One region of the Arthrobacter sp. Sr24 genome, then DNA from elsewhere that is predicted to be linked to it. Evidence: predicted binding sites of a transcription regulator. Region 1 holds the regulator's gene; the other holds the start of a gene.

The links. The regulator HspR, encoded in region 1, represses chaperone genes until heat shock. The targets are predictions, from matches to a motif close to AAGTTGAGTCNNNNNGACTCAACTT.
Region 2: a site for HspR is predicted at 12,378-12,402, ahead of clpB (ATP-dependent chaperone ClpB). Genes of this name have one in related genera too.

What each region holds. Positions count from the first base shown of each region.
Region 1 is NZ_JBTNDB010000040.1:6,360-21,575, forward strand. It holds gene ACX80D_RS17055 (aminodeoxychorismate lyase) at 144-1,055, opposite strand; gene ACX80D_RS17060 (HdeD family acid-resistance protein) at 1,225-1,839, opposite strand; gene cls (cardiolipin synthase) at 2,021-3,499, shown strand; gene pabB (aminodeoxychorismate synthase component I) at 3,505-5,643, opposite strand; gene ACX80D_RS17075 (low molecular weight protein-tyrosine-phosphatase) at 5,630-6,115, opposite strand; gene ACX80D_RS17080 (LysE family transporter) at 6,205-6,825, opposite strand; gene ACX80D_RS17085 (multicopper oxidase domain-containing protein) at 6,952-8,433, shown strand; gene ACX80D_RS17090 (methyltransferase domain-containing protein) at 8,468-9,304, opposite strand; gene dnaK (molecular chaperone DnaK) at 9,758-11,629, shown strand; gene ACX80D_RS17100 (nucleotide exchange factor GrpE) at 11,632-12,222, shown strand; gene ACX80D_RS17105 (DnaJ C-terminal domain-containing protein) at 12,313-13,299, shown strand; gene ACX80D_RS17110 (heat shock protein transcriptional repressor HspR) at 13,410-13,886, shown strand; gene ACX80D_RS17115 (DEAD/DEAH box helicase) at 13,958-15,216, opposite strand, start outside.
Region 2 is NZ_JBTNDB010000010.1:72,370-87,585, forward strand. It holds gene ACX80D_RS08955 (LPXTG cell wall anchor domain-containing protein) at 1-1,717, shown strand, start outside; gene ACX80D_RS08960 (hypothetical protein) at 1,840-2,391, shown strand; gene ACX80D_RS08965 (asparaginase) at 2,426-3,430, shown strand; gene ACX80D_RS08970 (sterol carrier family protein) at 3,502-3,855, shown strand; gene ACX80D_RS08975 (hypothetical protein) at 3,909-4,232, shown strand; gene purF (amidophosphoribosyltransferase) at 4,302-5,867, shown strand; gene purM (phosphoribosylformylglycinamidine cyclo-ligase) at 5,890-7,038, shown strand; gene ACX80D_RS08990 (DUF3073 domain-containing protein) at 7,282-7,509, opposite strand; gene ACX80D_RS08995 (hypothetical protein) at 7,837-9,615, shown strand; gene clpB (ATP-dependent chaperone ClpB) at 9,731-12,340, opposite strand; gene ACX80D_RS09005 (2,3-butanediol dehydrogenase) at 12,552-13,613, opposite strand; gene ACX80D_RS09010 (ubiquinone/menaquinone biosynthesis methyltransferase) at 14,186-14,875, opposite strand; gene ACX80D_RS09015 (DUF4031 domain-containing protein) at 14,989-15,216, shown strand, end outside.

The DNA.
Region 1 (15,216 bases):
AAGGGCCTGTATGGCGCAAAATGACGACAGCGCTACAGACGTGCTAATCATGGGCTCAACCTTGGGATGAAAGCGTGGCATGAAAGCTTCGCCTCAGCCGCGGTCTAGGACCGCAATCAAGGCTAGTTCAGACTTTCAGATACCTAGAGGGTCTGTGCGAGTAGCGCTGAAAGCTCTGCCGTCAGCTCTGCCCGGATCTCCGGCGTGCCAATTTCCGCTCCGTCAATGGTGTTCACAGGAGCCAATAGCCGCAGGCTGGAAATCAGCCACACGGCGTCGGCGTCCAAAAGATCAGCTGGCGTGACGGGACCATAGCCCAGCTCCCAGCCGGCGTCCTTGGCCGCGGCAAAGAGGGCCCCTTGCGTGGTGCCGGGCAGGATGCCGGTGTCCAGATGGGGTGTGATGAGCCGCTTTACTGGCACTTTAGAGTCGTCGGAGATGTGCGCTAAAAGTACCGAAGACGTGGGACCCTCCAACACGAGCTGGTCGCCGCTGGTGAAGATCACGTCATCAGCGCCCTGGCTATGGGCATGGCGCAGGGCCGCCATGTTCACCGCGTACGAAAGGGTTTTGGCGCCCATCAGAAGCCACGGGGCGCGGGCGGAAATGTCACTGTCGTAGCCGCGCTCCAAGAGCAAAACGTCCAAACCCTTGGCGCGCTGTGCAGCTAGGGCAAGGGAAACGGGGCTGACCGTGACCCAGGCTGTGGGGGAGTTGGTGCCTTCGGGGCCGCGAGTGACTACCAGCTTCACCACGCACTGCCCGGGTTCGCCAGCAGCGGCAGCATCACTGACACGGTAGGCCGTGAGCGCCGTCGTAATGGCCGATTTCCAGTGTTCGGCAGGAGGAATCTCCAGATCCATGGTGCTGGCGGAGATGGCGAGGCGGTCAAGGTGGGCCTGTATTTTGCGGGGTGCGCCGTCCACGGCCAGCATCGATTCGAAGATGCCATCGCCGCGTGTAACGCCCTGGTCCGTGGCCAGAATGCTGGGTTGGGTGGGATCTGCCAGTCGGCCGTGCGGGTGGGTGGGGTCTAGGAACACCAAAACAGTCATGGTGTCGAGCATATCCCCACCCACCCGCTCCCGAGCCGCGGCCATGTCCTGAACGAATGCCGCCGATACTGCTCGCTGCCGTCGATATATCGGCGGCAGCGAGCATTATGGGCGGCACCAAGGCGGCGGCACCCAGCGTGAGCCAGATGCCGCCGTCGTACGTAGAAAACTAGCTGAGCTGGGACAGCACAGACTTGCCGAAGGTGAAGGCGCGGATCAAGCCCACCACGCCCAGCACGATCAGCATGATGGCGGTCACGAGCAGCAGCCATGCGGCCGTCCATGTGGGAACGGCCAGCACCACGACGCCGGCGATGACACTGAGGGCGCCGAAGATGATGGCCCACAAGCGGCTGGAACTCTTGCCGGCCTCGACCATGGCGATGATGCCTTCAATGATCCAGCCAATGCCGATCATGATGACCGTAAAAATCAGCAGGGCCTCACCTGTGGCGGCCGAATTTCGCAGGGCGATGATGCCGGCCACCAAGATGAACAGGCCAAGCAGTACATCCAGAATCCGTGTTCCGGCCGAGAGGCTGTGGCTGAAAATGCCGATGGCGATCTTGACGGCGCCGGTGATCAAAAAGTTAATGCCCAAGAACACCGCCACGACGGCCAGCGTTTTAGTGGGCCACAGCAAGAGAATGGCACCCAGAATTAAGGCCGCTGCGCCGCTGACGCCGAACGCAATCCGCAGGCCTTTAACGGCCTGAGCGGTCAGCTTGTGTGGATCAAGTGCGAAGGAGTCAAAAGTGATTTGAGTGCTGCTGGGGATGTTCACGGGTGGGCCCTTCATTTGATGGGTCAAATTACTGGTCAGCTTATCCGGATAGCAGGGTCTTGGACTCGATGTGTCGGGACGTTCTACGGAGCGCTGCGGAGGCGGAATTGCCTATAGGCTGTTGTCATTTATCGACGCCGTGATGTGGCGGCAACTGGACCGGCTAAGAGAGGATGCCTGGATGATCTGGACGGCAGTTAGTTTTCCCACCGGGAACGTCTGGCTGACGACACTTCTGTTGTTCGCTGACTTGGCCATCCGTGTGGTCATGCTTGGCATCATCCCCGGCAATCGCCGCCCCACCACAGCCATGGCATGGCTGCTGTGCATCTTCTTCCTGCCCTACGTTGGCCTGATCCTCTTCCTTATGTTTGGTAACTTCCGCCTTTCACGGCGGCGGCGGGAGGCGCAGGATGCTGTTAATCGTCGAGTGGTGGAAGGCACCAAAGATATTGCGGACCTAGTCCCGGAATATGAGGGGCCGGCATGGGTGAAATCCGCTGTTGAATTGAATCGTAATCTCGGTTCCTTCCCAGCGATAGGTGGTAACTCCGTACGGCTCATTGAGGGCTATCAGGAATCACTTGACGCCATGGCTGATGAAGTCAGCAAGGCCGTTAAGTACGTCAACGCCGAGTTCTACATCATGAGCTCGGATCACTGCACTGAGCGGCTATTCACAGAGCTTGAAGCTGCGGCGGCACGGGGTGTTCGCGTACGTGTGCTCTTTGACCACATTGGCTCGTGGCGGGTCCCCGGTTATAGGGCGATGATTCGACGGCTCGAAGCCAGTGAGATCCAGTGGCGGCGCATGCTGCCGCTGCTGCCCGTCAAGGGTCAGTGGCGCCGGCCGGATTTGCGCAATCACCGCAAAATTTTGGTAGTCGATGGGCGGGTGGGATACACCGGTTCACAAAATGTCATTGAGCCCTCCTATCGCAGTAAGAAGAACCGCAAAATTGGGCGTGAATGGGTGGAGCTCATGTCGCGGTTGGAAGGGCCCATTGTGGGCACGCTCAACGTTATGTTCTCCACGGATTGGGCCGCTGAAACAGAGGAAAGCCTCGAGGAACAGCTTGCCAGCTACCACTGGGATTCCTTCTCCGGGGGTTCGCTCTGTCAGGTGATACCCAGCGGTCCTGGATTTGTCACCGAGAACAACCTCCGCTTATTCAACACCTTGCTGTACTCGGCCGAAGAATGCATCACCATTTCCAGCCCGTACTTCGTTCCAGATGATTCCCTGCTGTATGCCATCACCACGGCAGCCCAACGTGGTGTTGTGGTTGAGCTGTTTGTTTCCGAGGCGGGGGATCAGCTCTTGGTCCACCACGCTCAGCGTTCCTACTATGAAGCGTTGTTGAAGGCTGGGGTGCGGATATATCTGTACCCCAAGCCGTTCGTGCTGCACGCCAAGCACTTCACTGTGGATTCCGATGTGGCTGTGATTGGTTCCTCCAACATGGATATGCGCAGCTTCTCGCTCAACCTTGAAGTCACGGTCATGATGATTGACAGCGAGGTGGTCAATCGGATGCATGAAGTTGAGGATCACTACCGTTCCATCTCCCGAGAACTACAACTCGAAGAGTGGATGAACCGTCCCATGCTGGCTCGTTATGTGGACAATGTGGCCCGATTGACGGCCACGATTCAGTAGCCCGATCAGCCCGGGAACGTCGAACCGAGTGTTGATAGAACACCGTGTGCCTTGGCCTGAATCTCATCCCATTCCGCGCCGTCCTCGGAGTCTGCCGTGATGGCGCCGCCGATCCCCAGCGAAAGGTGTGTGCCGCCGTCGTCCGCGTCTTGGAACACCAAGGTACGGATCACCACTGACAAATCCGTGGCCGCATTGAGCGAGAAATAGCCAATAGCGCCTGCGTAAATACCGCGCGGGCCAGCCTCGAGATCATCCAGGATAGCCATGGTGCTGATCTTCGGGGCGCCCGTCATGGACCCGGCGGGGAACGCGGCGGCCACGGCCTGCGCCCTGGAATTGCCTGGGGCCAGTTGAGCCTCGATGGTGCTGACCATCTGATGCACCGTGGCGTAACTTTCGATCGCGCACAGCCGCGGCACGGTCAGTGAATGTGGCAGGGCGAAACGCGAGAGGTCGTTGCGGAGCAGGTCCACGATCATCACATTTTCCGCCCGGTCCTTGAGCGAGGTGCGCAGATCGTCCTTGAGTGCGGCGTCGGCGGCAGGATCTTCACTACGCCGGCGGGTGCCCTTGATAGGCTCGGCCCGCATCAGCCCATCCGAGTCAATGCGCAGGAAACGCTCAGGGGACGTGCTGGCAACACTCAGTGCGCCAAGTCGCAGAAACGCCGCAAAAGGAGCCGGATTGCGTCTCCGCAACGCCTTGTACGTGTCCCACGGATCCATGGGTTGCGCGGTGTGGGCCTCGAGGGTGGTGGTCAGGCAGACCTCGTAAGAGTTGCCCTCGTAAATCTGGGCCTGCGCCGCCGCGATCATGTCCTTGTAGCGGCGCTCGCCGTCCCGGGCTGTGAAAATCGGGGCGATGCCGGGCTCACTAATGCCGGGCTCACTAATGTCACGCTCACTAATGCCCGACGGCGTGGGGTTGGCGAGGGCGGTTGCGTGGGCAGCTCGTGCCGCGGCTAGGAATTGGTCCGCTTCTCGGTGCGACTCTAGCTGGTGGACGTCCGTCAAGCTCAGCACGTAGAGGCAGTCTTCGCGGTGGTCAAGAACCAGGGCGCGGCCGGCAAAAAGCAGAGCGGCGTCCGGAATCGGACCGAGGCCCGGTTCTGGGTTCGGGACCAGGTCCAGGCCCGGTCCTGGGCGCGGGCGGTATTCCGGTGTTGCGGCGCCACCGGTTTCAGCCTTGAGTTCGTAACCCAAGTAGCCCAGCCAGCCGAGGGTGAAATCGCCAGGGTAATGTTCCGGGGCGCGCACTGCTTTGCGCCCCCATACCGAATCTAGCCAGTGGAAGAACGGTCCGCGGATGTGGGTGGTAACTTGGCCGGCGGATATGGTTGTTTGGCCGTCTTCGTGACGAGCAAGCTGACCAAAGTGACCGGAGTTATCGGCCATGATGGAGAAGCGGGAGCGGTCCGCCGCGCTCTTTTCGGCAATGGAGCTATCCAGCCATACGGCATGCTCGGATGCGCCATAGAGGGCGTGGAAGAGTTCGGTAGGAGCTGGCAATCCTTCGAGCCGGACGGCGGAAAACTCAAGTCCGCGGCGCCGGGCTAATTCCGGGGCCAGTACATTCTCCATGGCTGGAAGCTGAGTCAGGGCTGCTAGCACCAGCTCCGGAGCGTTGGCCACCCCGTGCGTACCGTCAACAACAATGTCCGCTTGCTCCGGTACGAGGCTTCCTTCCAGTAGGAGGTCTTCCTGATCGGCCCACAAGTCCCAAAATGGCGCATACGTCTCGCCGTCGCGCTCAAGGGCCCGCTGTTTCCTGTTATGGCTGGGCGCATCAACCCAAATGACGGCGTCCAAGTACGCAGCCGCGCCGCCGTGTGAAGATCCCACACCTTCGACAATCACTACCGGGGCCAGCTCGGTGGTGCGGGAGGCGCCGTCGTGCTTGGCTTCCCAGTCCCACGGCGTCCAGGTGGCGGGCAGGCCTAAACTCAGGGGCGCCAAAACTGTTTCAACGTAGCGTTCCACACCGCCAGCTAGGCCATCCCACCCGGGATATATGTCCTCGAGGTGGAAGAGCGATACGTTGCGATGGCGTCGCAACAGGGCCGCCAATTCCACCGCAACAGTGGTTTTCCCGGCGCCGGAACGGCCATCGACGGCAATGATCACGGGCCTAGCCACGGACATAGTCCACAATGCCGGGCAGGGCTGCGGAAATCAGATCCCAGCTGCGCGCAAAGTCTTTGGCGTTGCCGTACCAGGGATCGTGAATACCTTGTTGAGCGGGCTCGGCATGGGCCACTTCCGGGTCAAAAGAGCGCAACATGCGAACTTTCTGTGCGGCTGCGGCGTTTGGTGCCAAAGCGCGCAGATCCTCGTAATGGTCAAGGTCCAAGGCCAGAATGAGATCCCGCTCGGCAAACCACACCGGATTGAACGTACGTGCGGTGTGGCCGGTGGCCTCAATGCCGTGGCCAGCCAGCTCGGCTAGGGCACGTGGATCCATGGGGTTCCCCACCTCCCAAGCGGAGGTTCCAGCGGAGTCCACCTCAACGTTCAGACCTGCTTGCGCGGCGGCGTCCGCCACCATGAATTCAGCCATGGGGGAGCGGCAGATATTGCCGGTGCAAACGGTGATGATCCGGTAGGGAGTGGTCATTGATTCAGTCTATCGGCGCATGGCTGCGGAGCGCGCTTTCGGGGGAGGTGCCTGCGGGGGAGGTGCGGCGCCCGCACCTGGACGAACTGTTAAACGAGCACCAACAAGATACCCACAACGATGAACAGGATCCCGAAGATGCGGTTCAGGATCAGCTGTCCGCGGGGACTGGTGGTGAGGTGTTTGAGCTGTTTGGCACCCGCGGCAAAGATGAACCACATGACGATGATGTCGATGACCACCACGGTTGCGGTCAAGATGAGGTACTGCGGCAGTAGCGGTTCGGCTGGCCGGATGAACTGAGGCATGAACGCCAAGAAGAAAACAATCGCCTTCGGGTTCAGGAGATTGACCCACAGCCCTCGGCGGAACATCGACAAGCCAGATTCGACGGCGGCAGGTGCGGCGTCGTCGTCGACCTTTTCGGCTTTGGCCAGCAGCTTCCGGACACCCAAATACACCAGATATGCGGCGCCAACATAGCGAATCAGCATGAACAGCAACGGGGAGTTGGAGACGATGATCCCCACACCCGCAGCCACGATGACCACGTGGATCACGAGCGCCAATTGCTGGCCCATGATGCCCCAGATGGAGCGGCGGAATCCCGCGGTCAGCGCATTCGACATGGTGTTGATGGCGCCCGCACCCGGGGTCAGAGAGATCATGGCGCCGGCGCCTAGCAGGGCCAGCCAAAGGGAAAATTGCACCCGCTTAGCTTACGCGCCATGGGCCAGGGGTCCGTGCGCTGGCGGTTAGCGACCGGGATATGACAGATCTGGTGCGTGTCTCGGCCGTCGAGCATCCTCCCAGAAGGTCCAACTATGATGAAGCAAATGAGCGCTCCCACACATCGATTCGGTCTCAACCGCCGCCATTTTCTCCAGCTATCCACGCTGGGCCTCGGTGTGGGAGCCATGGCCGCGTTGGCAGGGTGTGGCGGCACGGCAGGCGGAGAGCCGCTGGCCACTGTCGGCAAGATTGATTTCCAAAATAAGCTGCATGTCCCGCCCCTGGCGCAGTCGGAAGTCAAGGACGGGCTGCGCATTTTCAATCTTGTGACCCAAGCCGGTCAATCGGAGATCGTACCCGGCGGAAAGACCGATACCTGGGGCGTCAATGGGGCGCTTCTGGGGCCGACGCTGCGAGTACGTCGCGGCGAGGAGATTCGCCTCAATGTGAGCAACGAACTTGACGAGCCCACTATCTTGCACTGGCACGGCATGCGCCTACCCGCGGCAGCCGACGGCGGTCCCCACCAGATGGTTGAACCCGGCGCCATTTGGTCTCCCTCATGGACCGTCAACCAGCCCGCGGCGACTCTCTGGTACCACCCGCATCCGCACGGACAGACCGAACGCCACGTTTACAAGGGGATCGGCGGCATGTTCATCCTCGACGACGATGAAGAAGGCGCGCTGGAACTTCCCCGCGACTATGGCGTGGACGACATTCCCGTCATTGTCCAGGACAAATCGCTCTCCGGGAACGGAGCGCTTGTTGAGACCGCACGGATCGGCGTCGGTATGCTGGGCACTACGGTGCTGGTCAATGGCACGGCCGCCCCCGTGCTGAATGTGGTGGCCGAGCACACGCGGTTGCGCCTGCTGAACGCTTCCAGCGCTCGCAGCTACAACTTCGGCTTTTCTGATGACCGCACGTTCACCATGATCGCCAGCGACGGCGGCCTCCTGGCAGCACCTGTGCCGCTGAGCCGGATCATGCTGACCCCTGGTGAGCGTGCTGAAATCATCGTTGCGGCGGCCCCTGGCGAAACCGTGACATTACGTTCTTTTCCGCAGGACTTGGGTGTTTCAGATACCCGTTCGGCAGACGCCGGTGCGCATGACGTGCTGGATATTCTCCTGCTGAAGGCTGCCGCCGCGCTGAGTCCAGCAGCCCCGATTCCGGCACAGCTTGCCGCTGTGGAGTATCCAGATCCGGCCCTCGCGGGAGAAATGCGGATGTTCCAGCTCGGCGATAACGTCATTAACAACAAATTCATGGATATGGACAGGATTGACCTCTCAGTCAAGGCCGGGGCAACGGAAGCCTGGGCTGTGCTCAATGCCCACAATCAGCCGCACAACTTCCACATCCATGACGTGCAATTCCAGATCCTCTCCCTCAACGAACAGCCGCCTCCGCCGGAACTCGCGGGCTGGAAGGACACCATTTACGCGCCTCCCGGTGTGACCATCCGGTTGCTCATGAAATTCGGAGAGGATGCTGACCCCGTGATCCCGTACATGTACCACTGCCATATGTTGTGGCATGAAGATAAGGGCATGATGGGCCAGTTCCTCGTGGTGGATTAGCGTTCCGGCGCGGACTCGCCCGACCTCGCAGGGATTAGACCCGGGCTAAAATTTCGCCATTGGGCATGAGGAACCAGCCGTCTTTGCTGGCACCCCACGCACGCCAGCTGTCCGAGATGCGTTGCAACGTGCCGGCATCGGCCAATCCGTAGGCCACGGCCTGCTCTGCAAATGCTGAGCCCACTGTTCGCTCCGCCCAAACGCCCGCCAGCCAGGCTCGCTGCTCTGCCGTTGCGTAGAGCCAATTGGCGGACGACGCCGTGACGTCGGCAAATCCCGCATCGTGCGCCCAGTGCAACAACCGTCGCCCGGCGTTTGGTTCTGCCCCGTTGTGCCTCGCCACCTGCTGGTACAGATTCATCCAATCATCCATTTCAGGCACCTCCGGATACCAGAACATGCCGTGAAAATCGGCGTCCCGCACGGCCACGATGCCGCCGGGCTTGGTCACCCGGCGCATCTCTTTGAGGGCACTCACGGGATCGGTCAGGTGTTGCAAAACTTGGTGCGCGTGGACAACGTCGAAGGAATCATCGGGGAAGTCGAGTGCGTAAACATCGCCGGTGCTAAAGCTCAGATTGGCCAGATGCTGGTCCCGAGCCAGTGCGGTGGCCGTGGCAACCACTTCCGGAGAACGGTCAAGGCCCAGCACCGCACCCGGGGCCACGAGCCGGGCAAAATCGGCCGTAATAGTGCCAGGGCCCGAGCCCACATCGAGCACGCGCAGCCCGGGGGTGAGGTGCGGGATCAAATATGCGGCCGAGTGTTCAGCCGTCCGCGAGGCGTGCGATCGCAGCACGCTCTCGTGATGCCCGTGCGTGTAAACATCTCCCTGCTTTCCGCTTTGTTGCGGTTGCTGTTGCTCGTTCATAAGTGGAGGCTACGCCTGGCCAACCGGATGTGGCCACTGTGTCTTGTGGTGCGGACCAGTCTTGTGGTGCGGACCAACACGCTTTGCGTTCATCGAGTTCTGACCTTAGCGACCAGATGCATGGTTGTAGCCATACATCTCGCCGCTAAGGTCAGAACTCGATGCGGATGCTCGCCACAGACGGCAGGCACGGCTAAACCCACAGGCGGCAGGCACGGCTAAACCTAGAGGCGGCGGGATCAGGGAAACAAAAGGGTGAAGGGCACCACTAAACCCGGCCATCCGGCGTCGAACGTGTTCGCCTAAAGTGAAAGTTGAGCCGACTGCGCTCAACTCTATTTGACATGGAACTGAGTCTGAGTAAAGTTGAGTGCAGAACGCTCAATACCGCTGGTTGAGCGACCCCGTCACAGAGGCGGAACTGTTCACAGCGGCTCATGAAAGGAACCACTTATGTCACGTGCCGTAGGTATTGACCTCGGAACCACCAACTCTGTTGTATCCGTCTTGGAAGGTGGCGAGCCCACCGTTATCGCCAACGCTGAAGGCGGTCGCACCACCCCCTCAGTAGTTGCCTTCTCCAAGACCGGCGAAGTTCTGGTTGGCGAAATTGCCAAGCGCCAGGCCGTCAACAACATCGACCGCACCATCGCTTCCGTCAAGCGCCACATGGGCACCGACTGGACAGTCGCGATCGATGACAAGAAGTACACGGCGCAGGAAATTTCCGCCCGTACCCTGATGAAGCTCAAGAACGACGCCGAAGCTTACCTGGGCGAAAAGGTCACCGACGCTGTCATCACCGTCCCGGCCTACTTCAACGACGCTGAGCGTCAGGCCACGAAGGAAGCCGGTGAAATCGCAGGCTTGAACGTGCTGCGTATTGTCAACGAGCCCACCGCTGCCGCTTTGGCTTACGGTCTGGAAAAGGGCAAGGAAGACGAGCTCATCCTCGTATTCGACCTCGGTGGCGGAACGTTCGATGTTTCCCTGCTCGAAGTTGGCAAGGACGAAGACGAGTTCTCCACCATCCAGGTGCGCGCAACTTACGGTGACAACCGCCTCGGTGGCGATGACTGGGATCAGCGCATCGTTGACTTCCTGCTCAACCAGCTCAAGGTCAAGGGCATTGACTTGTCCAAGGACAAGATCGCCCTGCAGCGTCTGAAGGAATCTGCTGAGCAGGCCAAGAAGGAACTCTCCTCGGCTTCCAGCACCAACATTTCACTGCAGTACCTCTCCGTTACCGCTGACGGTCCGGTGCACTTGGATGAGCAGCTGACCCGTGCCAAGCTCCAGGACCTGACCAAGGATCTGCTCGAGCGCACCAAGAAGCCCTTCAACGACGTCATCAAGGAAGCCGGCATCAAGGTTTCTGACATCGATCACATCGTGCTCGTCGGTGGCTCCACCCGTATGCCTGCCGTTGTTGAACTGGTCAAGGAATTGGCTGGCGGCAAGGAGCCCAACAAGGGCGTCAACCCGGATGAGGTTGTAGCCGTTGGTGCTGCCCTCCAGGCTGGTGTGTTGAAGGGTGAGCGCAAGGACGTTCTGCTCATCGACGTCACCCCTCTGTCCTTGGGTATTGAAACCAAGGGTGGTGTCATGACCAACCTGATCGAACGCAACACGGCCATCCCCACCAAGCGTTCCGAGACCTTCACCACCGCCGATGACAACCAGCCCTCGGTTGCCATCCAGGTCTTCCAGGGTGAGCGTCAGTTCACTCGCGACAACAAGCCGCTGGGCACGTTCGAGCTGACCGGTATTGCTCCGGCTCCGCGCGGCGTCCCGCAGGTTGAGGTCACCTTCGACATCGATGCCAACGGTATTGTGCACGTTTCCGCTAAGGACAAGGGCACCGGTGTGGAGCAGTCCATGACCATCACTGGCGGCTCCTCGCTGTCCAAGGATGACATCGAGCGCATGGTTCGTGAAGCTGAAGAGCACGCAGCCGAGGACAAGGAACGCCGCGAGGCAGCCGATCTGCGTAACTCCGCAGAGCAGCTGCACTACTCGGTGGACAAGGTTCTGGCTGACAACGATGACAAGCTCTCCGACGAGGTCAAGAATCCCGTCAAGGAAGATGTCACCGCTCTGAAGACCGCTCTTGCAGGCGACGACGACGCAGCCGTAAAGACCGCGTTCGAGAAGCTGCAGGCTTCACAGTCTTCACTGGGTGAGGCTATTTACGCCGCAGCTCAGGCTGAGGGTGCAACGGCCGACGCCGGCGCATCTGAAGGTGCCGCTGCTTCCGATGGTGCTCCTGAAGAAGACATCGTAGACGCCGAGATCATCGACGAAGACGCAGACGAGAAGAAGTAAGCATGTCTGAATCCGTAAACCCCGAAGAGGTCCCAAAGGACGAGTCTGTGGATCCGGCCAACCCGGTAGGCGATTCTGCCGCAGCTGGTGCCGAAGGCGATGCACTCTCGCAGGCCGAAGAGATCCTCAACGGTGTTGAGGTTCCGGCGCAGGAGTCCGTGGCTCAGGGTAGCGACGCCGCAGAGGCCGCCGAGTTGAAGAATGACCTTCTTCGCTTGCAGGCCGAGTACGTCAACTACCGCAAGCGTGTTGAGCGCGACCGCGCCGTTGCCGGCCAAATGGCTGTCATCGGTGTCCTGAACTCGCTGCTTCCGGTCTTGGATGACATCGATGCTGGGCGTACTCACGGCGACATCGTCGATGGACCGTTCGCGGCAATTGCCACCAAGCTGGAAACGGCTTTGGCCACCTACGGTCTAGAGAAGATCGACGCCGTTGACGTCGCCTTTGACCCGACCATTCACGAGGCGCTGATTCAGCAGCCTTCGGCCGATGTTGAAATTGACACGGTCAGCCAGGTCCTGCGCAACGGTTACAAGTCCGGCGAGCGTATTCTGCGCGCCGCTCAGGTGATCGTGGCAGTCCCAGAGTAAGAAACCCCTAGTGGTCGAGTCTGTTGAGGCCAATGGCCTCGACAGACTCGACCCTTGGGATTAACCCACAAATTTTAGAAAGGAGACGTCTTGGCAAGTCAGGACTGGGCAGAAAAAGACTTCTACAAGATTCTTGGGGTATCCAAGGATGCTTCCGAAGCCGATATCAAAAAGGCCTACCGAAAGCTGGCCCGCAAGTACCACCCGGATACAAATTCCGGGGATCCACAGGCGGAAAAGACCTTCAAGGACGTCTCCGAAGCGTATTCCGTGCTCTCCAGCAAGGAAGACCGCGAGCAGTACGACGCCATCCGTGCCATGGGCGGCGGCGCCCGCTTCAGTGCTGGCGGAGCTGGCCAAGGCGGTGGCGGTTTTGAGGACGTCTTCGGTGACCTCTTCGGCGGCGGCCGCGGCGCACCCCGTGGCGGATCTCGCGGCAATCCCGGCTTCAGCGGCTCGGGCCTGCCCCCGGAATTCGCAGACCTGTTTGGTGGCGGTGGCGGCGGCTTCGGCGGATTTCAGCCCACACCCACCAAGGGTGCGGACCGCACAGCATCGACCAGTATTTCCTTCGGCGGTTCCATCAACGGCACCAAGATTGGCCTGCGTGAACCCAATGGCGAAGTCATTGATGTCCGCATCCCCGCAGGCATCAAAGATGGCCAGAAGGTCCGGGTCAAGGGCAAGGGCCAGAGCGGTGCAGCCGGTCCCGGCGACCTAATGGTCACCGTCAACGTCAAGGCTCACGAATTCTTCATACGCGACGGCAACAACATCCGAATCCACGTCCCCGTCAGCTTCCCCGAAGCTACCTTGGGTGCAGATATCAGCGTCCCCACCTTGACCGGGGAAACGGTGCGCGTCCGCGTTCCAGCAGGTACGCCGTCGGGTCGCACTTTGCGTGTCAAGGGTGCCGGCGTGCAGTCCAAGAAGGGCGACGGCGATCTGCTCGTCAGCATCGACGTAGCCGTTCCGCAAAAGCTCAGTAAGGAAGCCGAAGAGGCAGTCCGCGCTTTCGCTGCCGCGACTGCCGACGGCGATCCCCGCGCGGGGCTGGCGGATAAAGCCAAGCTGTAGCCGCCGGCTTAGTTCCGGCATCGGCTCGAACCCGGCACCGGACACGCTCCACCCGCTGGATCTCGACAGCTTCGATCACCGACCCACTCCACCCAAGGAAGGAAATTGCAATGATTATTGACCCGCATGCACCGATCTTTGTGATTTCCGTGGCGGCCGAACTCGCGGATATGCATCCGCAGACCCTGCGCCAGTACGACAGGATGGGGATCGTCAAACCCAACCGGGCCCCTGGCCGGGCCCGGCGATATTCACAGCATGATGTGAGCATGCTCCGTGAGGTCCAACGGCTCTCCCAAGAGGGTGTTTCGCTGGAGGGCATTCGGCGGATTATGGAATTGCAGAATCAGGTTGATGCGCTGCGTGCCAAGGTGGTGGAGCTAAGCGAATCGCTCGAGGCTGTCACGGCTGAGATGCACTCGCGACCACCGCGCCCCAACAGTCGGGTGTTTGCTGCCGGACTGTTGGGTGGAGACATCGTGGCCCTGGCAAGGGGTCAACGTCCACGCCCCCGCAGCCAAGCCCTGGTGGTGTGGCGCCAACAAGAACTTCCTACGAAGAAGTCGATTACAGCAAAAAAGCGCTGACCAGCCAGGCCGTAAAGGCCTGCATGGTCAGCGCTTTTCTATGCTCGCAGCTCACTTGGAGCCTCGCAATATCAGTCTCGGAACAGCCCGGCCAGATCCGTGGCCGTCAAAGCCCCGCCTGAGAGTGAATCCCCGCTCATCACATCAGAGAACAGCTGGGATTTCTTGGCCTTGAGCGCCATGACCTTTTCCTCAATGGTGTCCTTGGCGACGAGCCTATAGACCATCACGTTCTTCTTCTGGCCAATGCGGTGCGTACGGTCCACGGCCTGCGCCTCGGACGCCGGGTTCCACCATGGATCCAAAATGAATACGTAGTCAGCCTCGGTCAGGTTCAATCCGAAACCACCGGCCTTCAAGCTGATGAGGAACAGCGGGGCGTCACCATTTTTGAATTCATCGACGACGGCGGCCCTATTCCGGGTGCCTCCGTCCAAATACGTGAAGTCAATGCCTTCGGCAATGAGCCGCTCCCGAACCTTGCCCAAGAAGCCAGTGAACTGGCTGAAAATCAGGGCGCGGTGACCTTCCTTAACCACGTCCTCCAACTGTTCAAAGAGCACGTCCAACTTCGAGGAGCGCACACCCGCCTGGCCCTCATCCACAAGAGAGACGTCCAAACTGAGCTGACGCAGCAGCGTCAGCGACTGGAAAATGGTGAAGCGGTTCTTGTTCACATCTTCCAACAGTCCCAGGATCTTTGCCCGCTCACGTTGCAAGTGGGTCTGGTAGATCTTTTGGTGCCGCGGGTTGAGTTCCACTTCCAGGATTTGTTCCTGCTTGGCCGGCAGATCTGCAATGACCTGTTCCTTGGTGCGGCGCAGCATGAGTGGTTTGACCCGTGCACGCAGTTTCGCCAGCAGCTCGGAGTCGGCGTTCTTTTCAATGGGGCGCTGATAGAACTCGGCAAAACGCTTCGGGCTGGGGAACAAGCCCGGGGCCACAATGGACAGCAAGGCCCACAGCTCCATAAGGTTGTTTTCCATGGGGGTACCGGTGACGGCCAGCTTGAAGGGAACCTTCAGTTTGCGCACGCACTGGTACGCCTTGGACTGGTGGTTTTTCACGAACTGGGCCTCATCCAGGATCAGCCCGGCGAAGGGCTGCATGGCGTATTCGGCAAAGTCAATGCGGAAGAGCGCGTAGGAGGTAATGACAATATCGGCCCCGGCAAAGAAATCTGCGGAGATCAGTCCGCTCTTGGCAAAGGTTTCAGAGACAGTAACCACCCTCAGCTCCGGCGCGAACTTCACGCTTTCACTGGCCCAGTTACCCACCACGGAGGTGGGTGCCACCACCAAAAACGGTGACTTCAGGTCCGGGTCCTCGG
Region 2 (15,216 bases), on a different contig from region 1:
CAGCTGCAGCATCGGCTGGAACGGCTTCAACAGGGACGGCAACCCGGCCATTGTCACGGCTGGGCATTGCACGCAGGACGGCGCCTTGACGGATACCTACTTGACCGATCCACAGCAGGAACCGGCCGTCACCGAAGACTTAAATTCCGGCGGCATATTGGGCCCCCTAGGCACCTTTGGCGCGTCACAGTTTGGCGGCCCCGGCAACACCCCCGGAGCCCCAGGGCCTAACTGGGACGGAACTGCGAATACTGCCAGCAACATTGGCACCGACGTGGCCGTTATTGACGGCATCAACCCTGAGGTGAACCTACTGGCCAAAGTCACCGACTGGACAACGCCGGCAGACCCCCAAGCCGCCGGCCCCGTCGTCGCGGGTGTTTCCGAAGCCGTCCTCGGCACAAGCATCTGCAAATCCGGCCGTACCACTGGCTGGAGCTGCGGCACCGTGTCTGAAGTCGGAGCCTTCTTTGTGGGGGGCTATAAAATGGCGACCGATCCAGACGACATCCGCGTGGTGCGCGGGTTCGGTTCGACCAGCCTCCAGGCCAGTCAGGGCGACTCCGGCGGCGCCATCATCGCCGGAAACATGGCAGTCGGCATGATCAGCGCGGGTACCACTGACGGCACTAAGACGTACGGCGTGAGCCTTATGGATGCCTTGAAGCACACGGACGGCTACAGCGTGAAGATCTTCTTGGAGAAGCCCGTGGTCACCACCACAGGGACCGTCTACCGCGAAGGCACCATCTCCGGGACCGTTACCGGCACCCCTGCTGGCACCACGGTGACCGTAATCATCGACGGCGTAACCACTGAAGTTCCCGTCGTGGGCGGCACGTGGACCGCAAAGGCCCCGAACAAGTTTGGCACCTTCCCCGTCACCGCACAGACCAAGAACGGTTTCAGCACCTCTGAAACCGCAGAGGCGTCCGTTGAAGTCATCAAGGAGACCTTGGCCGTTCCGGTCATCACGGCTCCTGCGAACGAAGGCACTGTTGCAGCCCCCGTCACGGTCATCACCGGCACCGGCAAGGCTGGCGCCACCGTTGAATTATCGGGCGATGCCACTGGCACCGCAGTAGTCGGCAAGGATGGCAAGTGGTCCGTCACGATCGACGAAGTCCTGGAAATTGGCAAGTACGCCGTGACTGCCAAGCAGACGCTGAAAGACTGGAACGATTCCAAGGAAGCCACGTCAACGTTTAGCGTCGTCTTGGCCGCCCCGGCAATCCTCTCCCCCGCCAATGGCCATGAATTCGCTTTCGATCAGGGCCCTGTAGAAATTACAGGTACCAACGTTGAAGACGCAACGGTGACGGTAGCCGTGGATGGAGCTACCTACGAGGCGACTGTTGTTGACGGCACTTGGAGCGTTAGTCTGGACGCCAGGCTCGCCACCGGCGAGTACACGGTCACGGCGGTACAGACTGTTGGCGACGACAAGTCCCTCACCTCCACCTGGAAATTCTCTGTCTTGGCTGAGCCGAAGCCGGAACCGAGCGAAGCTCCCAGCGTGACGGAGAAGCCGAAGCCGGAACCGAGCGAAGCTCCCAGCGAAGCTCCCAGCGAAGCTCCCAGCAAGGCTCCGTCGAGTAACGACCTGGCTAACACCGGCACTTCCAGCTCCGTGCTGGTACTCGGTGGAGCCGGTGGACTGTTGCTCCTGGCCGGATCGGTATTCCTGCTAATCCGCCGCCGCAACACCGCAGCCTAGGTTCCACTCGGACAGTAGGCTGTCAACTAAATAGATGTATTGACGGACCCACGCGGGAACGAATGTAAGCAGTGGGTCCCGTTCACGTTGAACGGGACCCACTGCCGTTAAGCGGAGGCACTATGAACAACCGAAAAATGACGTCAATCTTCCTCGCAGCAACCATGGCAGGAGCCCTCGGAATGAGCGCATGCAAGCCCACCCAAGAACCTGTGGCACCCGGAACGGAGCAGAGCGCCAGCCAGTCCGCCAACAAGTCAGCGACCGCCGAAGAGACCAACAACTTGTTGCAACTCAATGATTCACTTCGAACCGAGCTCGGCGATGCCTACTCTGATTCCTGGATCGAGGGAGCACAACTGCACGTTGCTGTGACCTCCGAATCAGCAGCCACCACCGTGACGGATGCTGGCGCCATTTCACACCTCGTCACCCTCGACGCGGCCCAATTGGAGACAGCCCTGCAAGCTGTCATGACCTGGCGCGGTTCACTACCCAGCGAACAGGGCGCCGCGATTCACAAGGTCATCCCTGACGGGCGCACCGGGACCGTGACCGTTTTTGTTGCTCCTGACCAGCTCGACGCCGTTGCCCAGGCTGCCGCTGCCAGCAAGCCTGCCGGGGACGTTCCGTTGCTCTTCAAGGAATCTGCCGGACTTGCGTCTCCGCTGTAGCCCCGCCCACTGTTTCGCTCGATAAGATGGCACCATGATCCATACTTTCCGGGCGGATGACGCCGTAGAACTTGCCGTCCTTGAACGCAGCGGCTTCGTGGAGTCCCGGCACATAGGATCGGCCGTTGTTCTGGCCGGCGATGGCTCAGTCGTCACTGCTCTGGGCGATATCAGTGCCCCCATCTACCCGCGCTCGGCCACCAAGCCCTTCCAGGCTCTGGCCGCCATGCAGTCAGGTGTTCCCTTGCGGGGGGCACAGGTGGCGTTGGCAGCAGGCAGCCACACGGGTTCATTGGAACACATGGATGTTGTCGAGGGAATGCTCAAGGCCGCAGGATTAACTGAAGCTAATCTTGGCTGCCCGGCCGATTGGCCCAGCGATCCCGAAGCACGCGCCTGGCTGGTTCGCGCTGGCCGCGGCAAATCCAAACTGGCCATGAACTGCTCCGGCAAGCATGCAGCTTTTCTCTGGGCCTGCAAGGAGAACGGATGGGATCTTAACGGTTACCTTGAACCCAACCACCCCATGCAGCGGGCAGTGCGGACAACGCTGGAGGAGTACACCGGCGAGTCAATACACCACACCGGAACTGACGGTTGCGGCGCCCCCGTCATGGCCGTCACCCTCACCGGACTCGCACGAGCCTTCACCACGTTAGCCAAGGCTCCCTCGGATAAAAATGCCAACGCCCGTGCCGCCACGATCGCCACATCCATGTTGGATTACCCGTGGGCCGTGGAAGGGCACGGCCGCCCCAACACCGTAGTCATGGACGAACTCGGTGTTCTGGCCAAGCTGGGCGCCGAAGGGGTTCTCGCCATGGCCGCGCCCACGGGAGCGAGCGTTGCCGTCAAAATCCTCGACGGCAATGGCCGCGCCGCAACCTTAGTTGGCCTGACATTGCTGGCAGCCAGCGGCGCCCTGGATATTCCGGCAGTGGCCGAGGTTCTTGGCAAAGTAGTGCCACCCGTTCTGGGCGGTAGCCACCACGCCGGCAGCCTGCGTCTGGGTCAAGCAGTCAGTGCCCTACTGGACTAACACGCCCAAGCCAGCTTTTCCGGCGTCGAACATCCCCAACAGAACGTCCCCAAAAAAATTCAGGAGTATCCATGGCGGCCCGCCGACGCATCGACCTCGCCGAGGGAAGCGCCGCCTTGGCCGCCTGGCGCGGAGGGGAGCGAGCCCGGCCCGTGACGGCCATGGCGGTGCGCTATTCCTTGGAGGAATTGGCCGCACGCGCGCCCGGCAACTCAGTGGAGGTGCGCGTGCCACCCTTCGGCGTGACCCAGTGCATCGCCGGCCCACGCCACACCCGCGGCACCCCGCCCAATGTGGTGGAGTGCGACGCCGGAACGTGGCTGGCGCTGGTGACCGGCGGGTTGGACTGGGCGGACGCCGTCGAACGCGGAGTTGTGGCGGCCTCAGGATTGCGAGCGGATCTCTCTGCCGAACTGCCCCTCTAGCGAACTTTTTGCGGTTTGCTGGGGCACCAAGCTGGGCCGGGTACCCTTGAAGGATGACTTCCCAGCCTGAAACCACCGCCGGAGAGCCCCGCAAACTCAAAGTGCGCCGTGCCCCGAAGTACGTCCCGTTCATGATCGCCGGCGCCTTGGCAGGGGTCGTGACAGCGGCAATTTTCACCTTCCTGGCCCCGCCCAGTGATGAATTCACAAGCTCCACGATCTTCGGGTTCTTCACCGTATTGCTGCTGATCCCGGGGGTCATCCTCGGCTGTATCGCAGCCCTGATTTTGGACCGGCAGAGCTTGCGTCGTAGCAAAACCCTAGTGGTCCAGCCCTTGCCCGATGACAACTCCAACCACGAGGCTGAGACCGCATAGCGCTCCCTCGCGTATAACTTAGATCACAGCAGGTCGTGGTGTCCGTCATTACATGAGATAATTTTTCTCGTGGCACGCGGAGACGGAAAACTATCCCATGATCTTTTACCCGGCGAAAAGGGACCTCAGGACGCTTGTGGCGTTCTGGGCATCTGGGCACCCGGTGAAGAGGTTGCAAAACTAACCTATTACGGACTGTATTCACTGCAGCACCGTGGTCAGGAGTCTGCTGGCATCGCAACGAGCGATGGCAAGCGGATCAGTGTGTATAAGGACATGGGACTCGTATCCCAAGTCTTTGACGAACCCACACTGAATACCCTGACGGGACATATGGCTGTGGGCCATTGTCGATACTCCACCACAGGTGCGGCCAATTGGGCTAATGCTCAGCCCACCTTGGGGGCAACTGGCAGCGGCACTGTCGCACTGGCGCACAATGGCAACTTGACCAACTCAGCAGAACTGCATGAGATGGTGATTGCCCAGTACGGCGTTCCCACCGCAGGTGAAATGGCCCAGGGAAACACCACCGATACTGCGCTGGTCACCACCTTGCTGCGCGGCAAGGAAGGCTCCTCTCTTGAAGAGACCGCCATGGAGTTGCTGCCCAAGATCCACGGCGCCTTCAGCTTTGTCTTCATGGATGAGCACACCCTCTATGCTGCCCGCGATCCCCACGGCGTTCGTCCGCTAGTTCTGGGGCGTTTGGAAAGTGGTTGGGTAGTAGCCTCCGAGGATGCCGCCCTGAACACTATTGGCGCCACATTAATCCGTGAAATCGAGCCCGGCGAATTCATCGCCATCGATGAGGACGGCGTGCGCACCCAGAAATTCGCTCCGGCAACACCTGCCGGCTGCGTCTTCGAGTACGTGTATCTGGCCCGCCCGGATGCCACCATTGCTGGCCGTTCCGTATACGAGTCTCGCGTGGAAATGGGCCGCCAGTTGGCCCGCGAAAGCCACTACGACGCTGACTTGGTCATCCCGGTGCCGGAATCCGGAACGCCGGCAGCCATTGGCTACGCCGAACAATCAGGCATCCCCTTTGCCCACGGTTTTGTGAAGAACGCCTACGTCGGCCGTACCTTCATTCAGCCCAGTGATACCTTGCGCAAGTTGGGCATCAAGCTCAAGCTCAGCGCCCTTGAATCCGTCATTCGCGGCAAGCGCATTGTGGTGGTGGATGACTCAATCGTCCGCGGAAACACCCAGCGCGCCGTGGTGCGCATGCTCAAGGAAGCTGGCGCTGCCGAGGTACATGTGAAGATTTCTTCACCGCCCGTGCGCTGGCCATGCTTCTACGGCATCGACTTCGCCTCCCGCGCGGAATTGATTGCCAACGGAGCTGCCGTTGATGAGATCGCCAAATCCATTGGCGCCGATTCCTTGGAGTACATCTCCGAAGACGGCATGATTGACGCCACCCTGCAGCCGCGTGAGCGTCTCTGCACCGCCTGCTTCACGGGTACCTACCCGATTGAACTTCCCAGCAGCGACCGTTTGGGCAAAAACCTGCTCGAGCGCACCGCACCGGGCAACGCCACCCCTTCCACGGGCTGCGATCCGGGTCCTGACGCGGAACTGGAAACTGTCCTGACCGATCAAGACCGCACCGCCGCCACCGGTTCTTAAGAACTCGTAAGAAAGAGACGCCATGACCAACGCCTCCCATGAGTCAGCTACCCAAGGAATTACTTACGCCAGTGCAGGTGTCGACACCGAAGCAGGAGATCTCGCCGTTGAGCTGATGAAGGAAGCCGTCAAGGCCACCCACGGCCCTTCCGTGGTTGGTGGTTTCGGCGGATTCGCCGGCCTGTATGACGTGTCGAAGCTGCTCACGTACAAAAAGCCGTTGCTGGCTACCTCCACTGATGGTGTGGGTACCAAGGTTGCCATCGCCCAGGCCATGGACATCCACGACACCATTGGCTACGACCTCGTGGGCATGGTTGTCGATGACATCGTTGTGGTTGGCGCCGAGCCGCTCTTCATGACCGACTACATCGCCACGGGAAAGGTTGTCCCGCAGCGCGTGGCTGACATTGTCCGCGGCATCGCCAGCGCTTGTAAGGTTGCTGGGACTGCTCTGGTTGGCGGCGAGACAGCTGAGCATCCCGGTCTGCTGGCTCCTGACGAGTACGACGTCGCAGGTGCTTGCACGGGTGTCGTCGAGGCTGATTTGTTGCTGGGTCCGGAACGAGTCCGCGAGGGTGATGTGATCATCGGCATGGCCTCTTCAGGTCTGCACTCCAACGGTTATTCGCTGGTTCGCCGCGTCATCAACCACGCAGGCTGGGCCCTGGAGCGTCAGGTGTCCGAACTGGGACGCACCTTGGGCGAAGAGCTCTTGGAACCCACCCGCGTGTATGCTGCTGATTGCTTGGATCTGACGCGCTACCTGCCTGTTACTTCCGAGCGCGCTGTCCACGGTTTCAGCCACATCACCGGTGGCGGTTTGGCTGCCAACTTGGCACGCGTGCTGCCTCAAGGCCTCATTGGTACCGTTGACCGGTCCACCTGGAGCCTGCCAGCAATCTTCAACTTGGTTTCGCAGTTGGGCAACGTGCCGTTGGCCGATCTGGAGCGCACACTGAACCTCGGTGTAGGCATGGTGGCCGTAGTCTCCGCTGATGCTGCCGACGACGCCATTGCCCGCTTGAACTCTCGCGGCCTACCGTCCTGGGCTATGGGTACTGTGACCCGCGAAGATTCCGACTCCGACAAGACCGGATCTGACTACACCCAGGGCGCCAAGGGCGTCAATGGTGGCGCAGTTCGCCTGGTGGGCAACTACGCTTCCTAAGTTTCACCCTGACGTTTCGAAAAGGGACGGCGTTTGCGTAAAAAGACGGTGCTATACGGCCGTCTTTTTACGCAAGCGCCGTCTTTTTTGCACCCTCGGGTCGACTAGGTCCGAGGAACGAACCGTGAGAGCGGCCGGATACCGGAGGGCGTTTTTGGGGACAACAAAATCCCCACACGTTACTTCAGCTAATTTGCTAAAGAATCGTGCAGGGTTTGTTGCGTTTCATGCTGTCAGACGGTCCTAGCCAATTCGGCGGGAGTCCACGTCGTCGTCCTCAAACTGATCCGCATACTTGTCTTCGTATGCCGAATAGTCCGGCTCTGCCGGAATTTCGCTGTGATGGCTCGGGGCACGCCGAGTAGTTCCACCGAGCTCTTTCTGCAGAGCTGAATAGTCAGTGTTCGGGGAGTAATACTTAATGTCCCGAGCCTGCTTGGTTGCCTTCGCCTTTTGACGGCCGCGCCCCATGGCGTGACCCCCTTTTACACTTGGACCGGAGGTGGTCGCTCGGGCTAAGAGCGAGGCTCCGGAATATTCGGTCAATTTGTCGTAGTCCTAGATTACATTAGTTCTGGACCACCTGTGTCCCACTATGGGTTGTTCTGCCTATAGCCAAACAGCATATTAGCCTCGTGGGCTGCGCTTTATTCGGTAGAGTCACGTGTAGGGGGAGCAATTTCCCGCGAGACTGGGGTGTCTGGGTACTCGCCTAAGCGGCTCTATATCGCCGGACTATTCCAGCTAACACTATAGATTTTGTGCCATTTCAGGACGCAGCACGGAAGGTTTGTCCCCATGAACGAGAGCAGTAACGCCAAAGACCAGGGCGCTGAAGACGGCCCTCCAACTGATGGGCAAACTCAGCCCCCGGCGCAGGAACCCTCAGAAAGTTTCTCCGGCTCAGACTACGAATTTGCTGAGCCTCAGCTAGCGGCAGCGGAAATCAGCGAGGACGTAGCGGAGAGTGTTGACCTCCAAGCCGCCGCAGCTGAAGCCGCGCGCGTGGAACATGAAGCGGAGCTGGCAGCTCAGGGCGTTTCAGCCAGCTTCAGCGAGCCCGCCCCGATCTCGCAAAAATCGCCGTCCACACACGAATCCGCTGTTCCTGAGTCCGATCTTGCCGCGGCTCCTGACCCTAGCTCCGTGACCTCTGAGTCCACTTCCTCCGCTTCCTCCGCTTCCTCCGAGGCCGTTGACGCCGAACCCGTTGACTGGGACAGCGCCACTACGGTCTTGCGCACAGATTTCAGCCAGCCTCCAGGGGCCAACAACCCCGCGACGCAGCCGGCCGAATCCGCCAATGAACCAGCTGCTGCTCCGGAAATGCCAGATACGCCCCCGAGCGCCCCCTTAGGTCTTGAACCACCCGCACAGCCCCCTGCAGTTCCCGCGCCACAGCCTTCCCTCAAGCCGCCCTACGGTGGAATGACGTCACAAGGGCCAGACAGTGCCAATGAAAGCAGCCCTTCGGAAAGCAGTGCCACTGAAAGCGGTTCATCCGAGAGCTCTATGACTGCTGGCACACAGCAGGGTGCTGGCTCCACAGCCGCCCCGGAAGCGGCCCATACCTTCGGTCACGGCGTCGATGACGGTCACGGCTGGCGACGCCCGGAAACCCAGTGGCAGCAATCGGCAACGCCATGGCAGCCCAAAGCTGGCGCTTGGCAGTCACCGGCCCAGATTGCGCGCGGGGAGGCCGACGCGGCCGCTGCAGCTGCTTCCGCCCCCAATGCTCCGACTCCTGACGCGGGCCAGCAAAACCCGTACGCCCAGCCCGCTGCGGCTCAGGCTCCTTACGGCGCACCCACCCAGCACGGCGCTCCGGCTTTTGGCGGTCCCCCTTCCTCGGGCACCTCAGGTGCGCAGCCCACACCCGGCGTGCCACCTGTTCCCGGCCAGTTTGGCGGGCCCCAGGGCCCGGGAGGCTACGGCGGTCCTGGTCAGTTTGGCGGGCACCAGGGCCCGGGTGGGCCCGGCGACTCTCAGGGTGGTGGGAACAAGAAATTGTTCATCATTATCGGCGTCGCACTCGTAGGAGTTGCCCTACTGGGCTTGCTGTTGTGGCTGGTGATTAGTCTGATCTTCAACAACGGCTCCAACAACACGGAATCGACGCAGACCGCAAACCAGTCGCAGGAGCAGACCCCAGGTCAAGCCGAAACTGTTGACTCTGGCGTTGACCCAACAACGGACACTCTCTCCGATACAGATCTGATTCTGGCCAGCGTCTCTCCGTTGAAGTGGCTGGAAGGCGACTGCCTGCGCGACTTCACAACCGCTTCCGCACCGGCGGACGTGGTTTACTGCAGCAGCCCTCACGACGCTCAGCTGGTAGGTGCCTTCTACTACGAGGATTCTGATGAGTTCCCTGGCCTCGATGCGCTCAAGGCCAAAGCGAAAGAGGTCTGTGACAACGTCACGCTGACCACGGAAGCCGCCAGCATTAAGACGTTGACCCAGTCGACGGCTTACCCGACTGAAAACACGTGGAACAACTCAAATGACCGCCGTGTCGATTGTCTGGTCCGCGACACCCGTGGCGGCAACCCCTTGGACATCTCACTCACCGAGTAAGCAAGGCAGCAACGGCAAGCCAGCAACGCCAGCATGAAAGAACAGGGGCTGTGATGTTTGGGACGATCCCAATCATCACAGCCCCTGTTGCTTAATCCACAGCTAGCCCGACGCCCTATTTGCGGCTAACGGTCAGCCCAGACGTAGAGTCCATGTCCAGCTCATCAAAGTCGGCAGCGGTGTCCACCAGAACAGCGTCCCCGTCCACGATGGACCCGGCCAGGATCTCCTTGGCCAACCGGTCACCGATCTGACGCTGCACCAGCCGTCGCAGCGGTCGGGCGCCGTAGGCCGGGTCATATCCGGTCATGGCCAGCCACGCCTTGGCGGCATCGCTGACCTCAAGGGTCAGGCGCCGCTCATACAACCTGGCCGACAACGACTGCACCTGCAGATCCACAATCCGTGACAGCTCTTCGATATTGAGTGCATCAAACATGACAATCTCATCGAGTCGGTTCAGGAACTCCGGCTTGAAGGAGGCCTCCACAATGGACATGACCGCTTTGTGCTTCTCGTCCTCAGACAGCGCCTGGTCCACCAAGAACTGCGAACCCAAGTTGGAGGTCAGTACGATGATGACGTTGCGGAAATCAACCGTGCGGCCCTGCCCATCGGTGAGCCGGCCGTCGTCGAACACCTGAAGGAGAATGTCAAAGACTTCCGGGTGGGCCTTCTCTACCTCATCGAGCAACACCACTGAATACGGACGACGGCGCACGGCCTCAGTCAGCTGCCCACCCTCGTCGTAGCCCACATAGCCCGGAGGGGCACCGACCAAGCGCGAGACAGAGTGCTTCTCGGAGTATTCGCTCATGTCGATGCGGATCATGGCGCGCTCGTCGTCGAACAGGAAGTCAGCCAGCGCCTTGGCCAGCTCGGTTTTACCAACGCCGGTGGGCCCCAGGAACAGGAAGGAACCCGTGGGCCGGTCCGGATCGCTGATGCCCGCCCGGGCACGGCGAACGGCGTCGGAGACGGCAGTCACGGCCGCAGCTTGGCCAATCAACCGGGATCCCAAGACCTGCTCCATCTGCAGCAACTTCTGACTTTCACCCTGCAGCATGCGCCCGGCGGGGATCCCGGTCCACGCCGAAATGACCTCGGCAATGTCATCGGCGGTGACTTCTTCGGCCACCATCAGCTCAGGCTTGTCCGCGGATTGTTCCTCGGCAGCGGCAGCCTCCAACTCATGTTGCAGAGCCGGAATCTCGCCGTACAGGATCCGCGAAGCCTGCTCGAGGTCGCCATCACGCTGAGCCTTCTCAGCCACCGACCGCAGCTCATCGAGCTTTGCCTTCAAGTCACCAACCCGGTTCAGCCCGGCCTTTTCAGCCTCCCAGCGTGCGTTAAGACCGGAAAGTTCTTCCTTCTTATCAGCCATATCGGCACGCAGGGTCTCCAAGCGCTCAATTGAGGCGGGGTCACTCTCCCCGGTCAGCGCCAGTTCTTCCATGGTCAAACGGTCCACAGCACGGCGCAGCTGATCAATCTCCTCCGGAGCGGAATCAATCTCCATACGCAGGCGGGATGCAGCCTCATCCATCAGGTCGATCGCCTTGTCAGGCAGCTGGCGACCGCTGATATAGCGTTTGGACAGCGTGGCGGCGGCGACCAAGGCCGAGTCTGCAATGGCCACCTTGTGGTGCGCCTCGTAACGTTCTTTGAGTCCGCGCAGAATACCAATGGTGTCATCAACACTGGGCTCACCCACAAATACTTGCTGAAAACGACGCTCCAGGGCGGGGTCTTTTTCAATGTTCTCGCGGTACTCATCCAGAGTGGTGGCGCCGATCAGTCGCAGCTCGCCACGGGCCAGCATGGGCTTGAGCATGTTGCCGGCATCCATGGAACCTTCGGATGCGCCGGCGCCAACTACCGTGTGAATCTCATCAATGAACGTGACAATCTGCCCATCGGAGGCCTTAATTTCCTCCAGCACAGCCTTCAGGCGCTCCTCGAATTCGCCGCGGTACTTGGCTCCGGCCACCATCGAGGCCAGATCGAGGCTGATGAGGGTCTTTCCACGCAGCGACTCGGGCACATCGCCGGCCACCATGCGCTGGGCCAGGCCTTCCACTACGGCGGTCTTACCAACACCGGGCTCGCCAATCAGCACCGGGTTATTTTTAGTGCGGCGGCTCAGCACCTGAATGACGCGGCGAATCTCGGCGTCGCGGCCAATCACCGGGTCAAGCTTTCCGGTACGGGCAATGGCGGTCATGTCTACGCCGAACTTCGCCAGGGCCTCAAAGGTGTTCTCCGGATCCGGCGTGGTGACCTTGCCATCGCCGCGCACGGTGGGCAGCGCGGCATCGAGCGCGGCCCGAGTGGCACCTACTTGCCGGAGGGCACTTCCTGTTGCTCCGGCGTCGTCCGCCAGGCCCAACAGCAAGTGCTCGGTGGAGACGTAGCTGTCCCCCATGCGCTCGGCGGCCTGCTGGGCAGCCTGGACTGCCATCAGCGTGTTGCGGCTGAGCTGGGCCTGCGCCACGGACGTGCCGGATGACGCCGGGAGGTTGCGAATGGCAGCGCTGGCACCGACGCTGACCTCATCCGGGTCCACCCCCGCGGCCTTCAGGAGCGCGACGGCCACACCCTGGCGCTGGTCCATGAGGGCCTTGAGCAGGTGGGCGGGCTCAACGGTGGGGTTGCCGGCGGTTGAGGCGTTCATGGCGGCGGCAGAAAGAGCCTCCTGGCTCTTTGTGGTGAATTTGGCGTCCAAGAGAGGTCCTTTCGTTGGTTGATTACTCAAGTCTATAAAGTTGAGTCTACTACGCTCAACTTGGTGTTTGGGGGAAATATTCCGGAGATTTTTCCGTGGGCGAAAAGCGGGGTGGAAAAGCGGGGTGCTTGTGTCCGAGACGCAAAAAGGATGCCAGGAGACTGACATTCAGTCTCGCGGCACCCCTTAGCCATGAAGGGCGGTGCGCTTTTCAGCCCCGCGGGTTCACGATGATTTTCACGTGCTCTTCATTGTTATTAATCAACTGCTCAAAACCTTCGGTGACCAGCCCATCCAGCCCGATCCTCCCGGTGATGAACCGGGAAAGGTCCAGCTTGCCACTTTGAACGAGTGCGATCGTGTCCGCGTGGTCATTGGCGTACCCAATGGTGCCGCGCAGATCCACTTCCTTCAACACCAACTTCGGCATGTCCACTGCCGGCTTGTGCCCCCAGATGGAGACATTGACGATGACCGCACCAGGGCGGACGGCATCCAGGAGCATATCCAGGACAGCTGGCACCGATGAGCACTCGAACCCTACGTCCGCACCCTGACCATTCGTCAACTCGCGGACCCGTGAGGCAACGTCCACCTCACGGGGGTCAAAGACGGCATCAGCAACACCAGTTTCCAACGCTTTAGCCTTGCGCGCTTCGGAAAGTTCGGAGATGTAGACTCTCAGGCCCTTAGCTTTCAGCACAGCCGCGGTCAGCAAGCCAATGGGCCCTGCGCCACCTACGATGGCAACCTGACCGGCCTTTGCATCGGAACGCACGTAGGCATGATGCCCCACGGAAAGAGGTTCAATCAGCGCGGCCTGATCCAAGGGAATGTCACCAATCGGATGAACCCAACGCCGTTCCACGACTATTTTCTCGGCCAGCCCACCACCGCGACCACCCAATCCGATGAAGTTCATATCCTTGGACAACTGATACGGCGCACCTTCGCTTGTATCCACATCCGCACCGATGATGTATGGCTCCACCACCACGCTTTCTCCTACGCTCAGATCAGTGACCCCCTCACCCAGCGCGGTGATGGTTCCGGAGAACTCATGGCCCAATGTCACGGGAGCGGACTCGCCGGAGATCGGGTGCGGGTGACCGGCGGGAGGAACGAAGATGGGCCCTTCCAAGTACTCGTGCAGGTCGGTGCCGCAGATCCCGCACCAAGCAACGTCAATGGCTACGGTTCCCGGCTTGAGTTCAGGCTCGGCAATGTCCTCGATACGGATGTCATTGCGGTCGTAGTAACGTGCTGCTCTCATGATTGCTCCTCAAGATGTTCATTTTGAAGACTCGGTCAAACTGCACGGCTCCATGCTGCGCAGAACTACCGGGTCCCCCTAAGTAGCTGACAATCCCATGCTCTCGCAAAAAACAAGCAATAGCACGAATGGCGTGCATAGAGTGTGTCAGACTGAATTCAATAGCCCTGCGGCTCAATCCGTTCGCCATTTTTCATCACACAAAGATCCCTTGGCATCGACGCTGCGTCGCTACGACAGCGTCCTCCTGTTGGTGCCGTCATCTTGGCCCGCGGTGCATTCTGGTTCCGCTACCACCGGAGAAAAAGCAACTTCCTTGCGGCAGCACAGTCTTGGAGAAGCAAATAGCCCATTCCCGCAATGCAGTCTGCTGCTCGCAGGAGCAGCAGACGTCAACGCATGGCAGGTTTCGTCAGAGGGTAATGGCCCCGGAGCGGGGAAATTTCAACCCGAGCCTCCCGCTGACATTCCGTCGGGCCCGAACCGTCAACACCAGCATTGAGGAGCTATTCAGCTACGAAGAGCCCGAACCGTAGATGCATCCGGCGGCAGCGCTTGTGGATTTTTCGCAGTCACCCAGGCTTGCGTGCCGTCCAAATCATGTTCGTGCCCATGAACTTCGGCTTCACCTGAACGTCCACAAATCCGGCCCGCTCAAACCTGAGCTTCAGCGCTGCTGGGGTCAGGAATCCTAGGGTGGAGCTCACCAGGTATTTGTAGGCGTCGCGGTCGCGGCCAATGACCGTCCCCAGCGTGGGGATCACTACGCGCATGCCGACGCGGATAAACGGAGCGAGAATGCCACTTGGCGGGGAAGATTCCAGGGCGGACACCACACCGCCAGGCTTCAAGACCCGGAACTGTTCGTTCAGGACCTTATCCAGATCGCTGACGTTCCGGAGCAGATAACCGTGCGTCACGCCGTCGAACGTGTCATTGTCAAAGGGCAGCTCATGGGCGTCAGCAAACTGCCACACGATGCCGGAGCTGTCCTGGACGCCTCGGGCAACATCGAGCATGGACTCGGAAAAGTCGGCTCCGATGATGGCACTCTCGGGGCTCTGCGCGCGGACGGCCCTGGCAATGACGCCCGTTCCGGTGGCTAGGTCGAGGTACTTGGCACCCGGGGCGGCCGTGACACTTTCGGCGACTTCCTTGCACCAGCGCTTATGCGAATCCAGCGTCATGAGCCGGTTCATCAGGTCATAGCGCCGGGCGATGCTGTTGAATGTGGCCTGGACGCTGGAGTCTTCGTTGCGCATTACCGCCGGCTTTCCGTTGATGTGGTGGTCGAAGAAAGTCTATGTGGGATGCGGGCGCCCCTGTCACCATCTTGCGCTGGAGGCCCTCCGGTTCCCGGGCCTACACTGGAGCCATGATCTTTATCGATCCACCCTTCTGGCCGGCCCATGGGACCGTGTTCTCGCACTTGATCTCCGATGCCTCGGTGGCCGAACTCCATGCTTTTGCGTCCGCCAACGGCGTCACCGACCGCGCCTTTGACCTTGATCACTACGATGTTCCCGAGCGTCTCTACGATGAGCTGGTCCTAGCCGGGGCGGTGCCACTGACAGGGAAAGAGCTGGCCCGCACCTTGATGGCG